3 regions of the Arthrobacter sp. LFS091 genome follow, and region 3 is predicted to be linked to each of the others. Evidence: riboswitches for the same ligand, from Rfam matches in the RefSeq annotation. Region 3 holds a riboswitch; each other region holds the start of a gene.
What was found. A riboswitch is a leader RNA that binds a small molecule or an ion and turns the genes downstream of it on or off. The one in region 3 is predicted to bind glycine.

Region 1 (5,661 bases), on a different contig from region 3:
GGAGTACAAGGTCCTGGACATGAACGGCATGAAGGTAGCGGTCATCGGTACGGTCACCCAGGAAGTTCCTTCCCTGGTAACCCCCGCGGGGATCACCGATCTTGAGTTCGGCGACCCCGTGGACGCCATCAACCGGGTGGCTGCGAAGATCAAGGCCGAAAAGCTGGCGGACCTGATCATCGTCGAAAACCATGACGGCGCCGCCTCCGGTACCCCCGAGGGCGCCACCTTGGAGCAGGAAGTTGCCGCGGGCGGCCCGTTCGCCAAGCTCGTCAACGAAACCACCCCTGACGTAGCTGCCATCTACACCGGGCACACCCACAAGGAGTACGCCTGGGACGCGCCCGTATTGGACGCCAACGGCCAACCCACCGGCAAGACCCGCCCGATCGTGCAGACCGGCAACTACGGAGAGAACGTGGGCAGCGTAACGCTCACCGTGGATACGGCAACCAAGTCCGTCACCGCCTACAAGGCCGCAGTCGTGGACCGTACCACCGAAACCGCGGAAAGCCTCGTCGCGGCCTACCCGCGGGCGGCCGCAGTGAAAACCATCGTGGATAAGGCCCTGGCCCAGGCTGCTGAAATCGGCAACCAGGCCGTAGGTGCCGTGACCGCCGATATCACCACAGCATTCACCCCGGACCCTGCCGGAGGCGCCCCCAAGCGGGACGACCGCGCCAGCGAATCCACGCTGGGCAACCTGGTAGCGGACTCCCTGGTGGACACGCTCAAGGCGCCCGAACTCGGCGCGGCTGAAATCGGCGTCGTCAACCCCGGCGGCCTGCGCAACGAGCTGTACTACGCGCCGGACGGCACCATCACCTACGCCGAGGCCAACGCGGTCCTGCCGTTCGTGAACAACCTGTGGACCACGTCCCTGACGGGTGCACAGTTCAAAACGCTCCTGGAGCAGCAGTGGCAGACCAACCCGGACGGTACCGTACCAAGCCGCCCGTACCAGCAGCTGGGGGTGTCCAAGAACGTCAACTACACCTACGATGCTGCCCGTCCTGCGGGTGACCGGATTACCGGCATCTGGGTCAATGGCGCTGTGATCGACTCGGCAAAGCAGTACAGGATCGGTACCTTCAGCTTCCTGGCAACCGGCGGTGACAACTTCCGGGTCTTCAAGGAGGGCAGCAACACGAAGGACACCGGCCTGGTGGACCGTGACGCCTGGATCAAGTACCTTCAGGCGCACAACCCCGTCTCGCCGGACTTCGCGCGCCGCTCAGTTGCTGTGGCAAACTCCACCGCTGCCGAGGTCAAGGCCGGCGAGTCCGTGACGTTGACGGTTTCCAAGCTGAACCTGACCTCCATTGGCAGCCCGGCGAACACCTCCCTGAAGGCTGTCTTCGTTGATGCCAAGGGCGCCTCCGTGGCTCTTGGAAATGTTCCGGTGACCGCAGGAGCGGCCACTGTCAACGTGAAGGTTCCCGCCACGGCGGCCGCAGGTACCGGGACCTTGGTGCTCACCGCCGTCGAGTCCGGAACGGTAGTGAAGGCCCTGGTCAAGGTGGCCGCAAGCGGCCCCAACCCGCCGCAGTGCACCCCGCCCACCAAGCCGTCCAAGTGGTACGACATTGTGGGATGGCTGCGGTACGGCATCGAATGGTTGCAGTACCAGAAATGCCTGAGGGGCTAAGCGCCCCGTAGCATGCCCCAAGAGACAGGCCCCTCACGATTGGTTCGTGAGGGGCCTGTCTTGTGGTTACTTGTTTGCCGGCTCCGGGTCCTGGACCCTGGCAGCATCGCTGCGCAGCTCGGCCTGGAAAGCGGCGTACCGGGCCAGGTGGGCCGGACGGCGTCGGAGTACCGCCCAAGCGACCCCCAAAATCACGAACCACAGGGGCGTGGCCAGCAACGCTGCGAGGGTGTCCGGCTGGGTGGTCAGCGCCCACAGCACGAAGGCAAAGAAGGCGAACACCACCCACACCATGGCCACTCCACCTGGCATCTTGAACGCCGAAGACTCGTGAAGGTGGGGACGGCGCTTCCGGAAGGCCAGGTAGCTGGCCAGGATGATCGACCACACGAAGACGAAGCAGACGGCAGACACGGTGGTCACCATGTCGAACGCCTTACCGACGTCCTGGCCGGCGTACATGAGCACGACGCCGGACAGCAACAGGACGCAGGACAGGAACAGTGCGTTGCGGGGTACTTTGCGTCCGGAGAGCGCGCCGAAGACCTTGGGGGCATCGCCTTCCTGGGCCAGGCCGAACACCATGCGGGACGTGGAGTAGATCCCGGAGTTGGCTGAGGACATGGCGGAGGTGAGGACCACCAGGTTGACGATCGTGGCTGCTGCGCCCAGGCCGGCCAGTGAGAACATGGCAATGAACGGGCTGTGACCGGCAGCGAACTGGGTCCACGGGGTGACGGACATGAGGATGATCAGCGCGCCCACGTAGAAGAGGAGCACGCGGATGGGAATCGAGTTGATGGCCTTGGGCAGGTTCTTTTCCGGGTCCTTGGCCTCGGCCGCAGTAGTGCCCACCAGTTCGATGCCTACGAAAGCGAAGACCGCGATCTGGAATCCGGCGACGAAGCCCATGAATTCGTTCGGGAAGAATCCTCCATGGCTCCAAAGGTTGGTGAAGCTGGCGGGTCCGGCGTCGGACTGGAAGCCACTGAAGATCATGAAGAGGCCAACAATAATCAGGGCCGCGATGGCGACGATCTTGATGAGGGCGAACCAGAACTCGGTCTCGCCGAATGCCTTCACCGTTGCCAGGTTCAGCAGCAGGAGGATGCCGATGGTAATGAGCCCCGGCACCCAGAGGGGCAGGGAAGGCCACAGCTCCTGCGAATAGCCTGCGATTGCGATGACGTCCGCGATCCCCGTGATGACCCAGCAGAACCAGTAGGTCCAGCCGGTGAAGAAGCCGGCCCAGGGGCCCAGGAGGTCAGCTGCGAAGTCGCTGAAGGACTTGTAGTTCAGGTTGCTCAGCAGCAGTTCGCCCATGGCACGCATGACGAAGAACAGCATGAAGCCGATGATCATGTAGACGAAGATGACGGACGGGCCGGCGGCTGAGATGGTTTTGCCGGAGCCCATGAAAAGGCCTGTTCCGATTGCTCCGCCGATGGCGATGAGCTGGATGTGGCGGTTGCTGAGCTGGCGCTCAAGATGCGGTGAATCGGTACCGGTTGAGGGTGGGCGCTGAATCGTCAAAGGAACTCCATCGTTCAGGCGGCACTGGGTGCCACAAGATTCGGGTTCCTCCCCGCTCTGTAGATGGACCTGAGAGTTTCCGCAGGCGTGGGCCTGCTTGCACCTTCGGTGAGCCCGGCGTTCCGGACTGCTTTCCAGAGTTGCCTCGCCGCGGCGGTACATGGGCCTGAGAGATTCCTGGGGAGGGTTTGCTCCTACGGCGCCTGTGGTGATGTACCGGCAGGGCTCTCCCGCCGCGGATCAAAAGCGCGCACCACCAGTTCGGTGATGCAGCTCACACACTAACGAAGGCCGGGCGGCACTGCAACCCTGGGTCCTCAGCGGGCCAGAATGCTACGCGCAATCTCGTCGGCGTCCCGCAGGGTCCGCTGTCCGCTGGCATAGGCCTGCCCGGTTCGGGGCCGGGCCTCCGCCGCGATGGCCGTGCCCCACTGTGAGGCGGACAACTGTAGGCCCAGCACGTATAGGTTTTCGGTGACCGCCCCGTTCGCCGCCAAGGGCCGGTAGGGATGTGGCACGACGTCCAAACCCGTGGTCTGCATCGGGGTACCTTCGACGCTCATCATGATCTTGGTTCGGACCAACCCGTCAGCCATGAGCTGCTCCAGCAGCGGTGACATATTGATGCCCACCCTGTTGGCAGGCGACATCGCCTCGATCAGGGTCCGGGCTTCCACCGGCGCGTCGCGCACCCACGGCGAAACCGCACGGAACAGTTTCGCGCTCCGGTCCACACTGAACTTCGGGTCCGGGCCAACAAAACTTACGACGCCGGCCCGCGCCAGTGCGGCCAGCTGCTCCGAACGCAGCGCGGGTGCCCCACTGGCCAGCCCCTCTACGAAGGACTCAAACCAGCCGCGAAGCCCTGCCAACCAGGATTCGTCGGTGATGCCGCCATCGGCCACCACCGATTTCAGGATTGCCCGACCGGTGTGGAGTGCTCCGATGGCCATCTTCACAGGGTCCGATTCGCCCAAAGCCGATCGGCGCGCGTCATCATCAAGGTATGCCGTGATGGCCGCGTCCAGCTCCCGCCTGGACGCAAAAGTACGCCCTGCCAGCGGCGCGGCTAGCCCGCGAAGATTCAGCCGACGGGACGCGACGACGTGCTTTTCCACGAGATCGCCCACGTCGTTCTCCCACTTCGCTGTGGTGTGCGCGTGCGGTTGGAGTGCGTCCTCGAGGTCCGCCAGGAACTGCGCGGGGTCCTTGATCGCAGTGGGTTGTGAGCGGGCCAGCGTTGAGTAATACGCCCACAGCGCATCACGGTGCAGCAGCGGCCAAAGATCGTGGTCGAAACCGGGCTGGATTCCGGCCGCGCGAAACCGGTCCACGGCGTCTTCGGTCAGGTAGCGCATGGTGATGCTGCTGGGGTAGTAACCCGCCAGCCCCGCCTTGGCCCGGTAAGGGGTGCCCCGCCGGGAGGCAGCAATAATCCTGGGTTCCCGGCCCGATGCCCGATACTCCAACACCCCTGCCCCCGGAGAACCGGCCTCGACGAACTTCCCGCCGCGGCCCTCCGTCAGCTGTCCCATGACGTCGAAGAAGTTCAATCCCATTCCGCGGATCAGCACCGGCTCGTTATCCGGCACCGCCTCCCAGTCAACGTCGGCGGGTGGCGCCGGCGGAAAATAGAGCAGTCCTTGCTCCTCCGCCGCGCTCTTGAAAGACCTTTGCTCGGGATTCAGCCGGGACTCGATATGACCTAACGCGAGGACCACGGAGCCGACGGTGAGGGTGGCACCGTTGGCGAGTTCGACGTCGAACGCGTTTTTTGTTCCGTCCTTCACCGGTCGCGCCGCGACGGCGGAGGTCTCATGGAACGTGACCTTGACGCCGTCGGGCAGCCGCTCGAGCAAGCCATCCAGGGTCTGGCGCAAGTACCGCCCATACAGGGCACGGCTGGGGAAGTCATGCGATTCGAGGGTGGCAAGCTCCGCCTTTTCGGCGTCGTCCAGTCCCAAGCCATCACGACGCCGGGCCTCGCGCCACTTGTCGAACGAACCACCGGCCAGCGGAGGAGCGAGCTCAGGGTCCTCCGGGATGAGCGTCGGATAAAACGACTGGGTGTTCATCAGGTAGAGCCGGGACTGCCCCGGCTGCCACACGTGGCCCGAACCCGCGGGGAAAGGATCCACCACGTCGATGTGCAGGGTGGCCCCCGACGCGCGCACAGCATGACCCCCGGCAGCCCAATTCGCGAGCAACCGCTCAAGGACGCTGGTGCCCCGGGGGCCAGCCCCCAGCAGGGCAACACGGTTGGTTTCGGATTTAGCCACGCTCAAGCCTAACTTCTGCGTGACTTGCTTACTGTTGAAAAGTGTTGCTTGGATGGGGCAATGACCACCACAGAAGCTGATCAGACGCCACTTCCCGGGAACGAGGCTGCGCCAGGCCGTCCCCGCCACGCCGCTGAGGTTGCGCCTGAACCCACGGATGAAAACATCTGGCTCGAAGACATCCATGGCGAAGAGCAGCTT
Region 2 (5,661 bases), on a different contig from region 3:
GGAGGCGTCCTGAACCACAACGTCGAATCCGGCGGCCCGTTCGGCAAGGGCGTCAGCCACTACCTTCGCGTTGCCCGCGTTGGGGACTACGAGGAACTTGTCCTCACCTTCTTCGGGTGAGGGGCGACGGTAGGTGATGAGGTCATCGATGATGCCGCCGTCTTCCTGGCAGATCAGCGAGTACTTGGCCTTGCCGTCGGCCATGGCGGAGATTTTGCCTACCAGGGCGTAGTCCAGGAACGCAGCAGCTTCCGGCCCGGTGACCCAGACTTCGCCCATGTGGGAGAGGTCGAACAGGCCTGCGGATTTGCGGACGGCGTGGTGCTCAGCCAGCTCCGAGGAGTACTTGAGCGGCATTTGCCAGCCACCGAAGTCGGTGAAGGAGGCGCCGAGTTTCTTGTGCTCTTCGTAGAGGGCCGTGTAGTTCTCAGTCATTTTCCGGAACCCCCTAGTTCTCGAAGTCTTCGATGGGCGGGCAGGAGCAGACCAGGTTGCGGTCTCCGGCTGCGCCGTCGATGCGGCCAACGGGCGGGAAGTACTTGTCCTGCTTCAGGTGGTGGACCGGGAAGGCAGCCTGCTCACGCGGGTAGGCGCGGTCCCAGTCGGAACTTACGACGGCGGCTGCCGTGTGGGGCGCGCGGCGAAGCGGGGAGTCCTGCACGGAGAAGTCACCGGCAGCGACCTGGTCGATTTCCTTGCGGATGGTGATCATGGCTTCGATGAAGCGATCGATCTCCACGAGGTCTTCGGACTCGGTGGGCTCCACCATCAAGGTCCCTGCAACCGGGAAGGCGAGCGTGGGGGCGTGGAAGCCGAAGTCAATGAGGCGCTTGGCCACATCTTCAGCGGTGACGCCGGTCTTGGCCGTCAGTTCCCGCAGGTCCAGGATGCACTCGTGTGCCACGAGTCCACCTTCGCCGGTGTAGAGCACCGGGAAGTGGTCGTTGAGGCGGGACGCGATGTAGTTCGCAGCGAGCAGCGCGGACTTGGTTGCTTCGGTGAGGCCCTGGCCACCCATGAGCTTCACATATGCCCAGGAGATCGGCAGCACACCGGCGGAACCAAAGCGGGATGCGGAAATCGGAACGTCGTTGCCTTCGGTCCAGGAAGCCGCATCGCCCGGCATGAACGGTGCCAGATGTGCCTTGGCAGCAACCGGACCAACGCCGGGACCGCCACCGCCGTGCGGGATGCAGAAGGTCTTGTGCAGGTTCAGGTGCGAGACATCGCCACCGAACTTGCCGGGCTGGGCAAGGCCAACAAGGGCGTTGAGGTTGGCACCGTCGATGTAGACCTGCCCGCCGGCTTCGTGGATGGCGTCGCAGACTTCGCGGACGTCGGCATCGTAGACACCGTGCGTGGACGGGTAGGTGATCATGATTGCCGAGAGGGCGTCGCGGTTGGCCTCGATCTTGGCCTTGAGGTCCACGTGGTCGATGGTGCCATCCGGCGCGGTGGCAACGACCACCACCTTCATGCCCGCCAGGACGGCAGAGGCAGCGTTGGTGCCGTGGGCGGAAGCCGGGATGAGGCAGACGTTGCGCTGCTCGTCACCGTTGGAGTGGTGGTAGCCGCGGATCGCGAGGAGCCCGGCGAGTTCACCCTGGGAACCGGCGTTCGGCTGGATGGAGACCTGGTCGTAGCCGGTGATCTCGGTCAGCTGTGCCTCGAGGTCGGTGATGAGCTCACGCCAGCCTTCGGTCTGGGAGTCCGGCGCGAACGGGTGGATGGAAGCGAACTCCGGCCAGGAGATAGCTTCCATTTCAGCCGTGGCGTTGAGCTTCATGGTGCACGAACCCAGCGGGATCATGGTGCGGTCCAGCGCGAGGTCCCGGTCGGACAGCTTGCGGATGTAACGCAGGAGCTGGGTTTCGGAGCGGTGGGTGTTGAACACCGGGTGCTGCATGAAGTCGCTGGTGCGCTCAACGGAGGATTCCAGCGCGAAGCCTTTAACGGCTTCAGTTACCGAAGCGCCGAAGACGCTTGCGACGTCGGCGACAATCGCCGTCGTTGTTGTTTCATCCACTGAGATGCCAACCGTGTCGGCGTCGACGCCGCGCAGGTTGATGCCCTTGGCTTCAGCTGCGGCCACCAGCTCGGCGGCCTTGCCCGGGACGTGGACCGTGATGGTGTCGAAGAACGAGCCGTGGAGGACCTCGACGCCGGCAGCCTTCAGGGATGCGGCCAGGGTCCGGGCGTGGTCGTGGGCGGTCTCCGCGATTGCCTTCAGTCCCTCGGGGCCGTGGTAAACCGCGTACATGGAGGCCACAATCGCCAGGAGTGCCTGGGCTGTACAGATGTTGGACGTAGCCTTCTCGCGGCGGATGTGCTGCTCGCGGGTCTGCAGCGCCAAGCGGTAGGCGGGGACACCGGCGTCGTCCTTGGAAACGCCTACCAGGCGGCCGGGCATGGAGCGCTCCAGGCCCTTCTGGACGGCCATGTACGCGGCGTGCGGGCCGCCGAAGAACAGCGGCACGCCCAGGCGCTGGGCGGAACCGACAGCGATGTCGGCGCCCTGCTCGCCCGGAGGGGTGATGAGCGTGAGGGACAGGAGGTCGGCGGCGACCGTGACCAGCGCGCCGCGCTCTTTGGCTTCAGCAATGACGGCGGAGTGATCGAACACGCGGCCGGAAACGCCGGGCTGCTGGAGGACGACGCCGTTGATGGCACCTTCCGGAAGACCGGCGCTCAGGTCGGCTACCTCAACTTCGAAGCCGAGCGCTTCCGCGCGGCCCTTCACGATCGCAATGGTCTGCGGCAGGCAGTCGGCGTCGAGGACAGTCTTGCCGTCCTGGGCGGACTTGTTCTTGTTGGCGCGGCGCATCATCAGCACGGCTTCGGCCACAGCCGTTGCTTCATCCAGGAGGGAAGCGTTGGCGATGGGCAGGCCCACCAGGTCCTGGACCATGGTCTGGAAGTTGAGGAGCGCTTCGAGGCGGCCCTGGGAGATTTCCGGCTGGTACGGGGTGTAGGCGGTGTACCAGGCCGGGGACTCGAGGATGTTGCGGCGGATCACCGGCGGCGTGACGGTGTCGTAGTAGCCCTGGCCGATCATTTGCACGGCGGTCTTGTTCTTGGAGGCGAGCTTGCGGAGCTCGGCAAGGACTTCGACTTCGCTCAGGGCGTTCTGCAGGGTGAGGGCGACGTCCTGGCGGATGTCGTTGGGGACGGCGGTGTCGACCAACGCGTCAACGGTGTCGTAGCCCACGGACTTGAGCATGGTCTCAATGTCGGCCTGGCGGCGGGCGCCAATATGCCGATCAACAAAGGTGGTGGAGGCAGAACTAACCGTCACGAAGGAACTCCATTACTTGGGCGGCGTTTGGGTACGCCACAGTGGCTGGGTTCCTCCCCGCTCTGTATTGGACCTGAGAGTTTCCGCGTTGTTGGAACAACATCGCTTGCACCGTCGGTGAGCACAGCGCTCTTTCACCCTTCGGTGGTCAGAGCGCCTGCTGCTTTCCAGAGTTGCCTTGCCGCGGCGGTGCGTGGGCCTGAGAGATTCCTGGGGAGGGTTTGCTCCTACGGCGCCTGCATCACGTGCTTGCAGGACTCTCCCGCCGCAGATCATAGGCAATGTTCAGTTATAACGCGGCCCGAATTCAGGCAGGCCACAAGGGTTAATTGTCCTACGTGTGGCGCGTCGCCGCAAATGGGATGATGCGCTACTTCCGCAGCCGCTCCAGCACTCCGAGCAGGATTTTGACGTCGGCTTCCCGGCCGTCGTCGCCGGCCTCCTGGCCGCCCTCGAACATTGCGTTGAAATACAGTCCGTCGCCCATGTAGCTAACGGCCTTCGCTACCTCGGGTCCGACATCCTTGGCCAGGACATCAAGCCACTGCTTTTGGATTCCGGCAAACCTGCGGCGCGTTTCTTCGTGGGCAACCTCAGCCAGCCGCGTAGCAGCGACGAAAGCGCGGTCCATCGGCGTCCCGGCCCACAACGACGTCCGGATGAAGTAGGCAGCGGCGCCGTCCGGCGCGGCCCTCATCTGCTCAATGTCCTGTACTGCCAGTTGGTCCAGGCGTTCCAGGAGGGCACTAATCAGCGACTCCTTGTTCGGAAAGTGGTACAGCAAACCGCCCTTCGAGACGCCCGCACGCTTGGCAACTGCATCGAGCGTGGCGGCCCGCTCCCCTACCTCTATAAGGAGGGCTTCGTAGGCATCCAGGACGGCGTCCCGGGCAACTGGTTTTCGTGGCATGAGTACATCATTCCCTAAAGGTTTGCTGAGGATTAATTTGAAACTATACCGTCTGGACGGTACAGTAAGGACATGTTCTCGCCGTCCTCCACCCAAGCTCCCCGTTCAGCTCGTCCCGTCATGGGCCCTGCACCGTGGCGCGACTGGACGGCCCTGGCACTCCTGATGTTCCCGGTACTGCTGGTGGCCGTCGACAACACCGCGCTCACCTTTGCCCTGCCCGAGATCGCCCGATCCCTCGATGTCGGTGGTGTGCAACTGCTCTGGATCGTCGACGCCTACCCCTTGGTCCTGGCCGCGCTGCTGGTCTCCATGGGCAACCTCGGCGACAGGATCGGACGACGGCGGCTGCTTCTGATCGGCAGCACAGGCTTTGCTGCGGTTTCGGCTGCTACGGCGTTCGCGCCTTCCGCGGAATGGCTGATTGCCGGACGCGCCGCCCTTGGCGTTTTCGGCGCCATGCTGATGCCCTCGACGCTTTCCCTGATCCGGAACATCTTTACCGACCCCAACCGCCGCCGGCTCGCAATTGCCGTGTGGGCGGCCGGGTTCTCAGGCGGTGCTGCCCTCGGGCCGATCTTCGGCGGTTGGCTGGTGGAACACTTCTGGTGGGGCGCCGTCTTCCTGGTGGCAGCCTTCCTGCTGCTGCCGCTGCTTGCCTTCGGTAGGGTGCTCATCCCTGAGTCCAAAGACGCGAACCCGGGCCGGGTGGATGTCCCCAGCATCGCTTTGTCCATCTTGACCATGGCTCCGTTTGTCTACGGCATCAAAGAATTCGCAGTGCACGGCTTTGGGGCATCAGCGGCGGCGTTCATGCTTTTCGGTCTGGTGATGGGTGTCCTCTTCGTCCGACGCCAGCAGAGGATCGACAGCCCGATGCTGGATGTCAGCCTGTTCAAGAACAAGGTGTTCAGTACGGCAATCGTTGCCAACGTACTTTCCCTCTTCTCCATGACCGGCTTCATCTACTTCTTCGCCCAGCACCTGCAATTGGTTGAAGGCCAGTCCCCCATGGAGGCGGGTATCGCAATGATCCCGGCCCTCCTGGCAACAGTCATCGCCGGACTGCTGGTGGTGCCCCTGGTCAAAAAGGTCCGGCCCGGTTTTGTGGTGGCCGGAGGGTTGACGCTCAGTGCCATTGGCTACTTCGTGGCTGTTGTGGGCGACCACGGCAGCGGCCCCGTGTTCCTCCTGTCGGCCCTCACAGTTCTTGCTATTGGCGTGGGCGCGGCGGAGACCATCTCAAACGACCTCATCCTGGCCTCCGTACCGGCTGACAAATCCGGGGCAGCATCAGCCATCTCGGAGACCGGTTACGAATTGGGTTCGCTGTTGGGAACGGCTGTCCTTGGTTCCATCCTCACGGCCTCCTACCAGCACAACCTGGTCATACCGGACGGCGTATCCGGCCACGCCGCTGAAAAGTCCGGGGAAACCCTGGCCGGCGCCGTTGACG
Region 3 (5,661 bases):
TGGGTTGGGCGCGGAAGCGGTACCTGCGTTGCGGGCCGCGGCTGCGTCCTTGAGGAGGTCACGGATTTCGGCGAGGAGCGCCGTATCGGCGGGGAGCGGCTCTTCCTCGGGTTCCTCGGTGGAGAGGCGGTCCTTGACCAGGGAGTTGATCTTGTTCATGGGCGCCACGAAGATGAAGTAGACCACGGCAGCCGTGATCACAAAGGTGATCAGGGCGGTCAGGACGGCCCCGAAATCGACGAACGTGGCGGGGTTGTTTTCCCAGATCTTGAAGCCCAGGCCCTCGGCGTTCATGCCACCGGCAGCGGCGATGACCGGGTTGATGATGTGGTTGGTGAAGGCCCCGACGAGGGCGGTGAAAGCACTGCCGATAACCACGGCGATGGCCAGTTCGATCACGTTGCCGCGAAGGATGAAGTCTTTGAAACCCTTAAACATGGAGTGTCCTCAGCTTGGGTGGGGATGTCTGCCTCAGCAGTGAACAAACTACCATCCCCATGTTTCAACCCGGTGTAACGGGGTAGGGGAGTGCATCACGCCTGCTCCCCTACCCCGTGATGTGCTCAGCCGAACAGGGACCGGGTGTGGTCGTTCAGGAACATTCCGCGGGGATCGAATTCGCGGCGGACCTGGAGGAAAGTGTCCAGTTCCGGGTAGAGGCGTTCCAGGCGGCTGCGGGTCATGAAGTGGATCTTCCCCCAGTGCGCCCGGGGCTCGAATTCCTGGAGCACGCGGCGTTGGTGCGGCGCCTGCTGGGTCCGATTTTCGACTATGAGCAGAGCCAGGACGGTGATCTGACCCGGACTCTGAGGACATATTTGGATTCTCAACGTTCCTGGCAAAAGACGGCTGCGGCGCTGTTCGCGCACCGGCAAACCATCATCTACCGGATCCGGAAAATCGGTGAGTTGACGGGGCTGGACATGGGCGAAACGTCCACGGTTGCGCAGTTGTGGTTCGCACTGCAGATCCACGAAGCGATGCATCAGTAGCCACAGCTTGCTTGCGCTTTTTCAAAACAACCCGCTATGGTGTGAAGCGTGTCACTCACGTGATGCAACGCTTTTGATCTGCGGCGGGAGAGTCCTGCCGGTACATCCAGTCAGGCGCCGTAGGAGCAAATCCTCCCCAGGAATCTCTCAGGCCCATGTACCGCCGCGGTTAGGCAACTCTGGAAAGCAGTCCGGGAAACCGGGCTCACCGACGGTGCAAGCAGGCAACCATTCCTGCGGAATCTCTCAGGTCCAATACAGAGCGGGGAGGAACCCACATCATCGTGGCGCTCAGCAGGCGCCTGAATCATGGAGTTCCTCTTGACTGTTCAATCAACCCCCACCGCGTTCGCGGACCGGCATATCGGCGCCCGCCGCCAGGCCGATGTTGACACCATGCTCAAGGCCATCGGCTATGACTCCGTCGACGGCATGGTGGACATTGCTGTCCCAGATTCCATCCGCCAGGACACTGCGCTGAAGTTGCAGGACGCCCTCACCGAGGTGCAGGTCCTCACTGAGCTGCGCAAGCTGGCTTCCAAGAACAGAACCGCCGTGCAGATGATCGGCCAGGGCTACTACGACACCGTGACCCCGCCCGTCATCCGCCGCAACATCCTCGAATCCCCGGCTTGGTACACGGCCTACACCCCGTACCAGCCGGAAATTTCCCAGGGCCGCCTCGAAGCGCTGCTCAACTTCCAGACCATGGTCCAGGACCTCACGGGACTTCCCGTGGCCAACGCCTCGCTGCTGGACGAAGCTACCGCCGTTGCCGAGGCAGTGCTGCTCATGCGCAGGGCGAACAAGACTGTGAAGGACGGCAAGACCGTCCTGGACGCAGACCTCCTCCCGCAGACCATCGCAATCGTGAAGGGCCGCGCCGAGGCGCTGGGGTTTGAGGTCGAGATAGCGGACCTCTCGGCCGGCCTGCCCGACGGCGACATCAACGGTATTGTCCTGCAGCAGCCTGGCGTTTCGGGCCGCGTTTTCAACCATGCCCCGGTGATCGCCGAAGCCAAGGAACGTGGCGCCTTGGTTACTGTCGCAGCCGACCTGCTGGCGCTCACCCTCATCACGCCCCCGGGCGAGCAAGGTGCCGATGTCGCCGTCGGAACCGCGCAGCGTTTCGGTGTCCCGCTGTTCTTCGGCGGCCCGCACGCCGCGTACATGGCCGTCCGCGACGGCATGGAGCGCACGCTCCCGGGTCGAATCGTCGGCGTCTCCAAGGACAACGCGGGCGTCCCCGCCTACCGCCTGGCCCTCCAGACCCGCGAGCAGCACATCCGCCGCGAAAAGGCCACGTCCAACATCTGTACAGCCCAGGCATTGCTGGCCATCGTGGCCTCGATGTACGCCGTCTACCACGGCCCGGAAGGCCTGAAGTCGATCGCCGAAACCGTTCACGGCCATGCACGAACGCTGGCGACGGCGCTGAAGGCGGCCGGCCGCGAACTCGTGACCGAGTCCTTCTTCGACACCCTCACGGTCCGCGTCCCCGGCAAGGCTGACAAAGTCATCGCCGCCGCCGAAGCCCGCGGCATCAACCTGCGGTTCATCGACGCCGACACCGTGGGCGTCTCGATTGATGAAACCACGACGCCGGAGGTCCTCTCCGCCGTTGCCGTCGCCTTCGGTGCCGGTCCGGTGAAGGACGCGGCGGGCTTCGAGCTGCCCTCGGACGTGGTCCGGACCAGCGATTTCCTGCAGCACCCGGTGTTCAACACGCACCGTTCCGAGACGCAGCTGTTGCGCTATATCCGCAAGCTGTCCGACCGGGACCTCGCTCTGGACCGCACCATGATCCCACTGGGTTCGTGCACCATGAAGCTGAACGCGACCGCTGAGATGGAAGCCATCTCCTGGCCGGAGTTCGCCTCCATCCACCCCTTCGCACCGGACCACCAGACGGCGGGCTGGCGCGAACTCATCGAGGACCTGGAAGCCGACCTCACGGAGATCACTGGCTACCATCAGGTCTCCATTCAGCCGAACGCTGGTTCCCAGGGCGAACTCGCGGGCTTGCTGGCGATCCGCGGCTACCACCTCTCCCGGGGTGACGAGCAGCGCACTGTCTGCCTGATTCCCGCTTCCGCGCACGGCACCAACGCTGCCTCCGCAGTGCTGGCCGGCATGAAGGTGGTTGTGGTGGCGACGGCTGCTGACGGGACCATCGACCACGCGGACCTTACGGCCAAGATCGAAGCCAACAAGGACGTCCTGTCCTGCATCATGATCACCTACCCGTCCACGCACGGTGTCTACGACGCCGACGTCGTTGAGGTGTGCGACGCCGTTCACCAGGCCGGTGGTCAGGTGTACGTCGATGGCGCGAACCTCAATGCCCTGGTTGGCCTTGCCCAGCCCGGCAAGTTCGGCGGCGACGTCTCCCACCTGAACCTGCACAAGACCTTCTGCATCCCGCACGGTGGCGGCGGCCCCGGTGTTGGACCCGTTGCTGCGAAAGCCCACTTGGCCCCGTTCATGCCCGGCGATGCCAACAAGGCCGCCCACGAACCGGGTCATGGCGTGGCGATTTCCGCTTCGCGATACGGATCCGCGGGTGTGCTGCCGATCTCCTGGGCTTACGTGAAGCTCATGGGCGGGCAGGGCCTCACTGAAGCCACCAAGTCGGCCCTGCTGGCCGCGAACTACATCGCTTCCCGGCTGGATGAGCACTTCCCGGTTCTCTACACCGGTGAAGGCGGCCTGGTTGCGCACGAATGCATCCTGGACCTCCGCGAGCTGACGGCACGCACGGGTGTTACTGCTGAAGACGTGGCCAAGCGCCTGATCGACTTCGGTTTCCACGCTCCCACTCTCGCCTTCCCGGTTGCTGGGACCCTGATGGTGGAACCGACCGAGTCCGAGGACCTGACCGAAATCGACCGTTTCATCGAAGCCATGATCACCATCCGTGCCGAGATCGAGCAGGTGGCCAGCGGTGATTTCACTGTCGAGGAGTCGCCGCTGCGCAACGCGCCGCACACCGCTGCCGCCGTCGTGAATTCCGACTGGGTCCGCTCCTACCCGCGCGAGCAGGCCGCCTTCCCCGTCCACCACCTCAAGCAGGACAAGTACTTCCCGCCAGTGGGCCGCATCGACGGCGCAGCCGGCGACCGCAACCTGGTGTGCTCCTGCCCTCCGATCGAATCATTCGAGAACTAAAGGATCCCGATCATGACTGAGAACTACACGGCTCTGTACGAGCAACACAAAAAGGCGGGCGCCTCCTTCACCGACTTCGGTGGCTGGCAGATGCCGCTGAAATACGAGTCCGAGCTCGCCGAGCACCACGCAGTCCGCAACGCCGCTGGCCTGTTCGACCTCTCCCACATGGGCGAAGTCTGGGTCACCGGGCCGGAGGCTGCGGCGTTCCTGGACTACGCGCTGGTGGGCAAGTTGTCCGCGATCGCGGTGGGGAAGGCCAAGTATTCGCTCATCTGCGACACCGACGGCGGCATCATCGACGACCTCATCACGTACCGGCGCCCCTCGCCCGAAGAAGGCGTGGACCAGTACCTGGTGGTTCCCAACGCGGGCAACGCCAAGATCGTCGCGCAGGCACTTCGCGAACGTGCAGCCGGTTTTGACGTTTCCGTGGAGGACGCCTCCGCCGAAACTTCACTGATTGCCGTGCAGGGACCCAACGCCGAGGGCATCCTGCTGAAACTGGTCCCCGGTGAGCAGCACGCGCTGGTCACCGAGCTGAAGTATTACGCGGCCGTTGAGGTTTCGATCAACGGGCAGGACCTGCTGCTGGCACGCACCGGGTACACCGGCGAAGACGGCTTCGAGATATATGTCCCGAACGTCGACGCTGCCGTACTGTGGGAAGCCCTCCTTGAAGCCGGTGAAGGCCAGGGTCTCATCCCGGCCGGGCTCGCCGCCCGCGACTCCCTGCGCCTCGAAGCCGGAATGCCCCTGTACGGGAACGAGCTCTCCCGCCATCTGAATCCCTACGCCGCCGGACTGGGACCCGTGGTTTCCCTGGCCAAGGAGGGTGATTTCGTGGGCAAGGAAGCACTCGCCGCGATCAAGGCTGCGGGTGTCGGATCCGCTCTCGGCCAGAAGCTCGTGGGGCTCAAGGGTGCAGGCCGTCGTGCCGCCCGTGGGCACTACTCGGTCCTCAAGGACGGTTCCCTGATCGGTGAGGTGACCTCGGGGCAGCCCAGCCCGACGCTCGGTTACCCGGTCGCTTTGGCGTATGTCGACGTCGAACATTCCGTCGTTGGCACTGTGGTGGACGTCGACCTGCGCGGTAAGGCCGAGCCGTTTGAAGTCGTGCAGCTGCCCTTTTACAAGCGTCACAAGTAGCCCCGATCTTCGGGACCGCCGACCTCTGCATGCTCGGTCGCATGGGCGCCCGCTGGGCGGACGCGACGCTCCCTTGGACGCATGCTGCCGGTCGCCGGACCCGAACCGTTGTGGATGGTGGCGCTGTTTGAACCCCTAAGCGCTGGTTGATGTGTCAACCTGCTGCGGGTGATCTTGAAAAGTTTCAGTTAGTGAGAGAAGGAACCGGAATGAGCAAGGTAGTTTCTGAATTGAAATACTCGGCTGAGCACGAGTGGGTTGCCGCCGATGGTGGCGGGCCGGTAGGCATTGGGATCTCCGCCGTCGCTGCGGACGCACTGGGCGACATCGTCTACGTTGACCTGCCCGAGGT

Region 1: it holds a riboswitch for glycine, as region 3 does, so the genes downstream of both, cycA (D-serine/D-alanine/glycine transporter) here and gcvP (aminomethyl-transferring glycine dehydrogenase) in region 3, are expected to answer to the same signal.
Region 2: it holds a riboswitch for glycine, as region 3 does, so the genes downstream of both, gcvP (aminomethyl-transferring glycine dehydrogenase) here and gcvP (aminomethyl-transferring glycine dehydrogenase) in region 3, are expected to answer to the same signal.

Annotation. Positions count from the first base shown of each region.
Region 1 is NZ_JBFPFP010000002.1:64,051-69,711, forward strand. It holds gene ACNQOP_RS03095 (ExeM/NucH family extracellular endonuclease) at 1-1,648, shown strand, start outside; gene cycA (D-serine/D-alanine/glycine transporter) at 1,715-3,181, opposite strand; glycine riboswitch at 3,326-3,424, opposite strand; gene ACNQOP_RS03105 (FAD/NAD(P)-binding protein) at 3,499-5,460, opposite strand; gene ACNQOP_RS03110 (prolyl oligopeptidase family serine peptidase) at 5,521-5,661, shown strand, end outside.
Region 2 is NZ_JBFPFP010000008.1:230,034-235,694, forward strand. It holds gene gcvT (glycine cleavage system aminomethyltransferase GcvT) at 1-435, opposite strand, end outside; gene gcvP (aminomethyl-transferring glycine dehydrogenase) at 449-3,295, opposite strand; glycine riboswitch at 3,473-3,570, opposite strand; gene ACNQOP_RS16580 (TetR/AcrR family transcriptional regulator) at 3,666-4,205, opposite strand; gene ACNQOP_RS16585 (MFS transporter) at 4,278-5,661, shown strand, end outside.
Region 3 is NZ_JBFPFP010000003.1:323,274-328,934, forward strand. It holds gene mscL (large conductance mechanosensitive channel protein MscL) at 1-438, opposite strand, end outside; gene ACNQOP_RS07180 (D-arabinono-1,4-lactone oxidase) at 564-683, opposite strand; gene ACNQOP_RS07185 (helix-turn-helix domain-containing protein) at 687-992, shown strand; glycine riboswitch at 1,067-1,165, shown strand; gene gcvP (aminomethyl-transferring glycine dehydrogenase) at 1,314-4,160, shown strand; gene gcvT (glycine cleavage system aminomethyltransferase GcvT) at 4,173-5,309, shown strand; gene gcvH (glycine cleavage system protein GcvH) at 5,519-5,661, shown strand, end outside.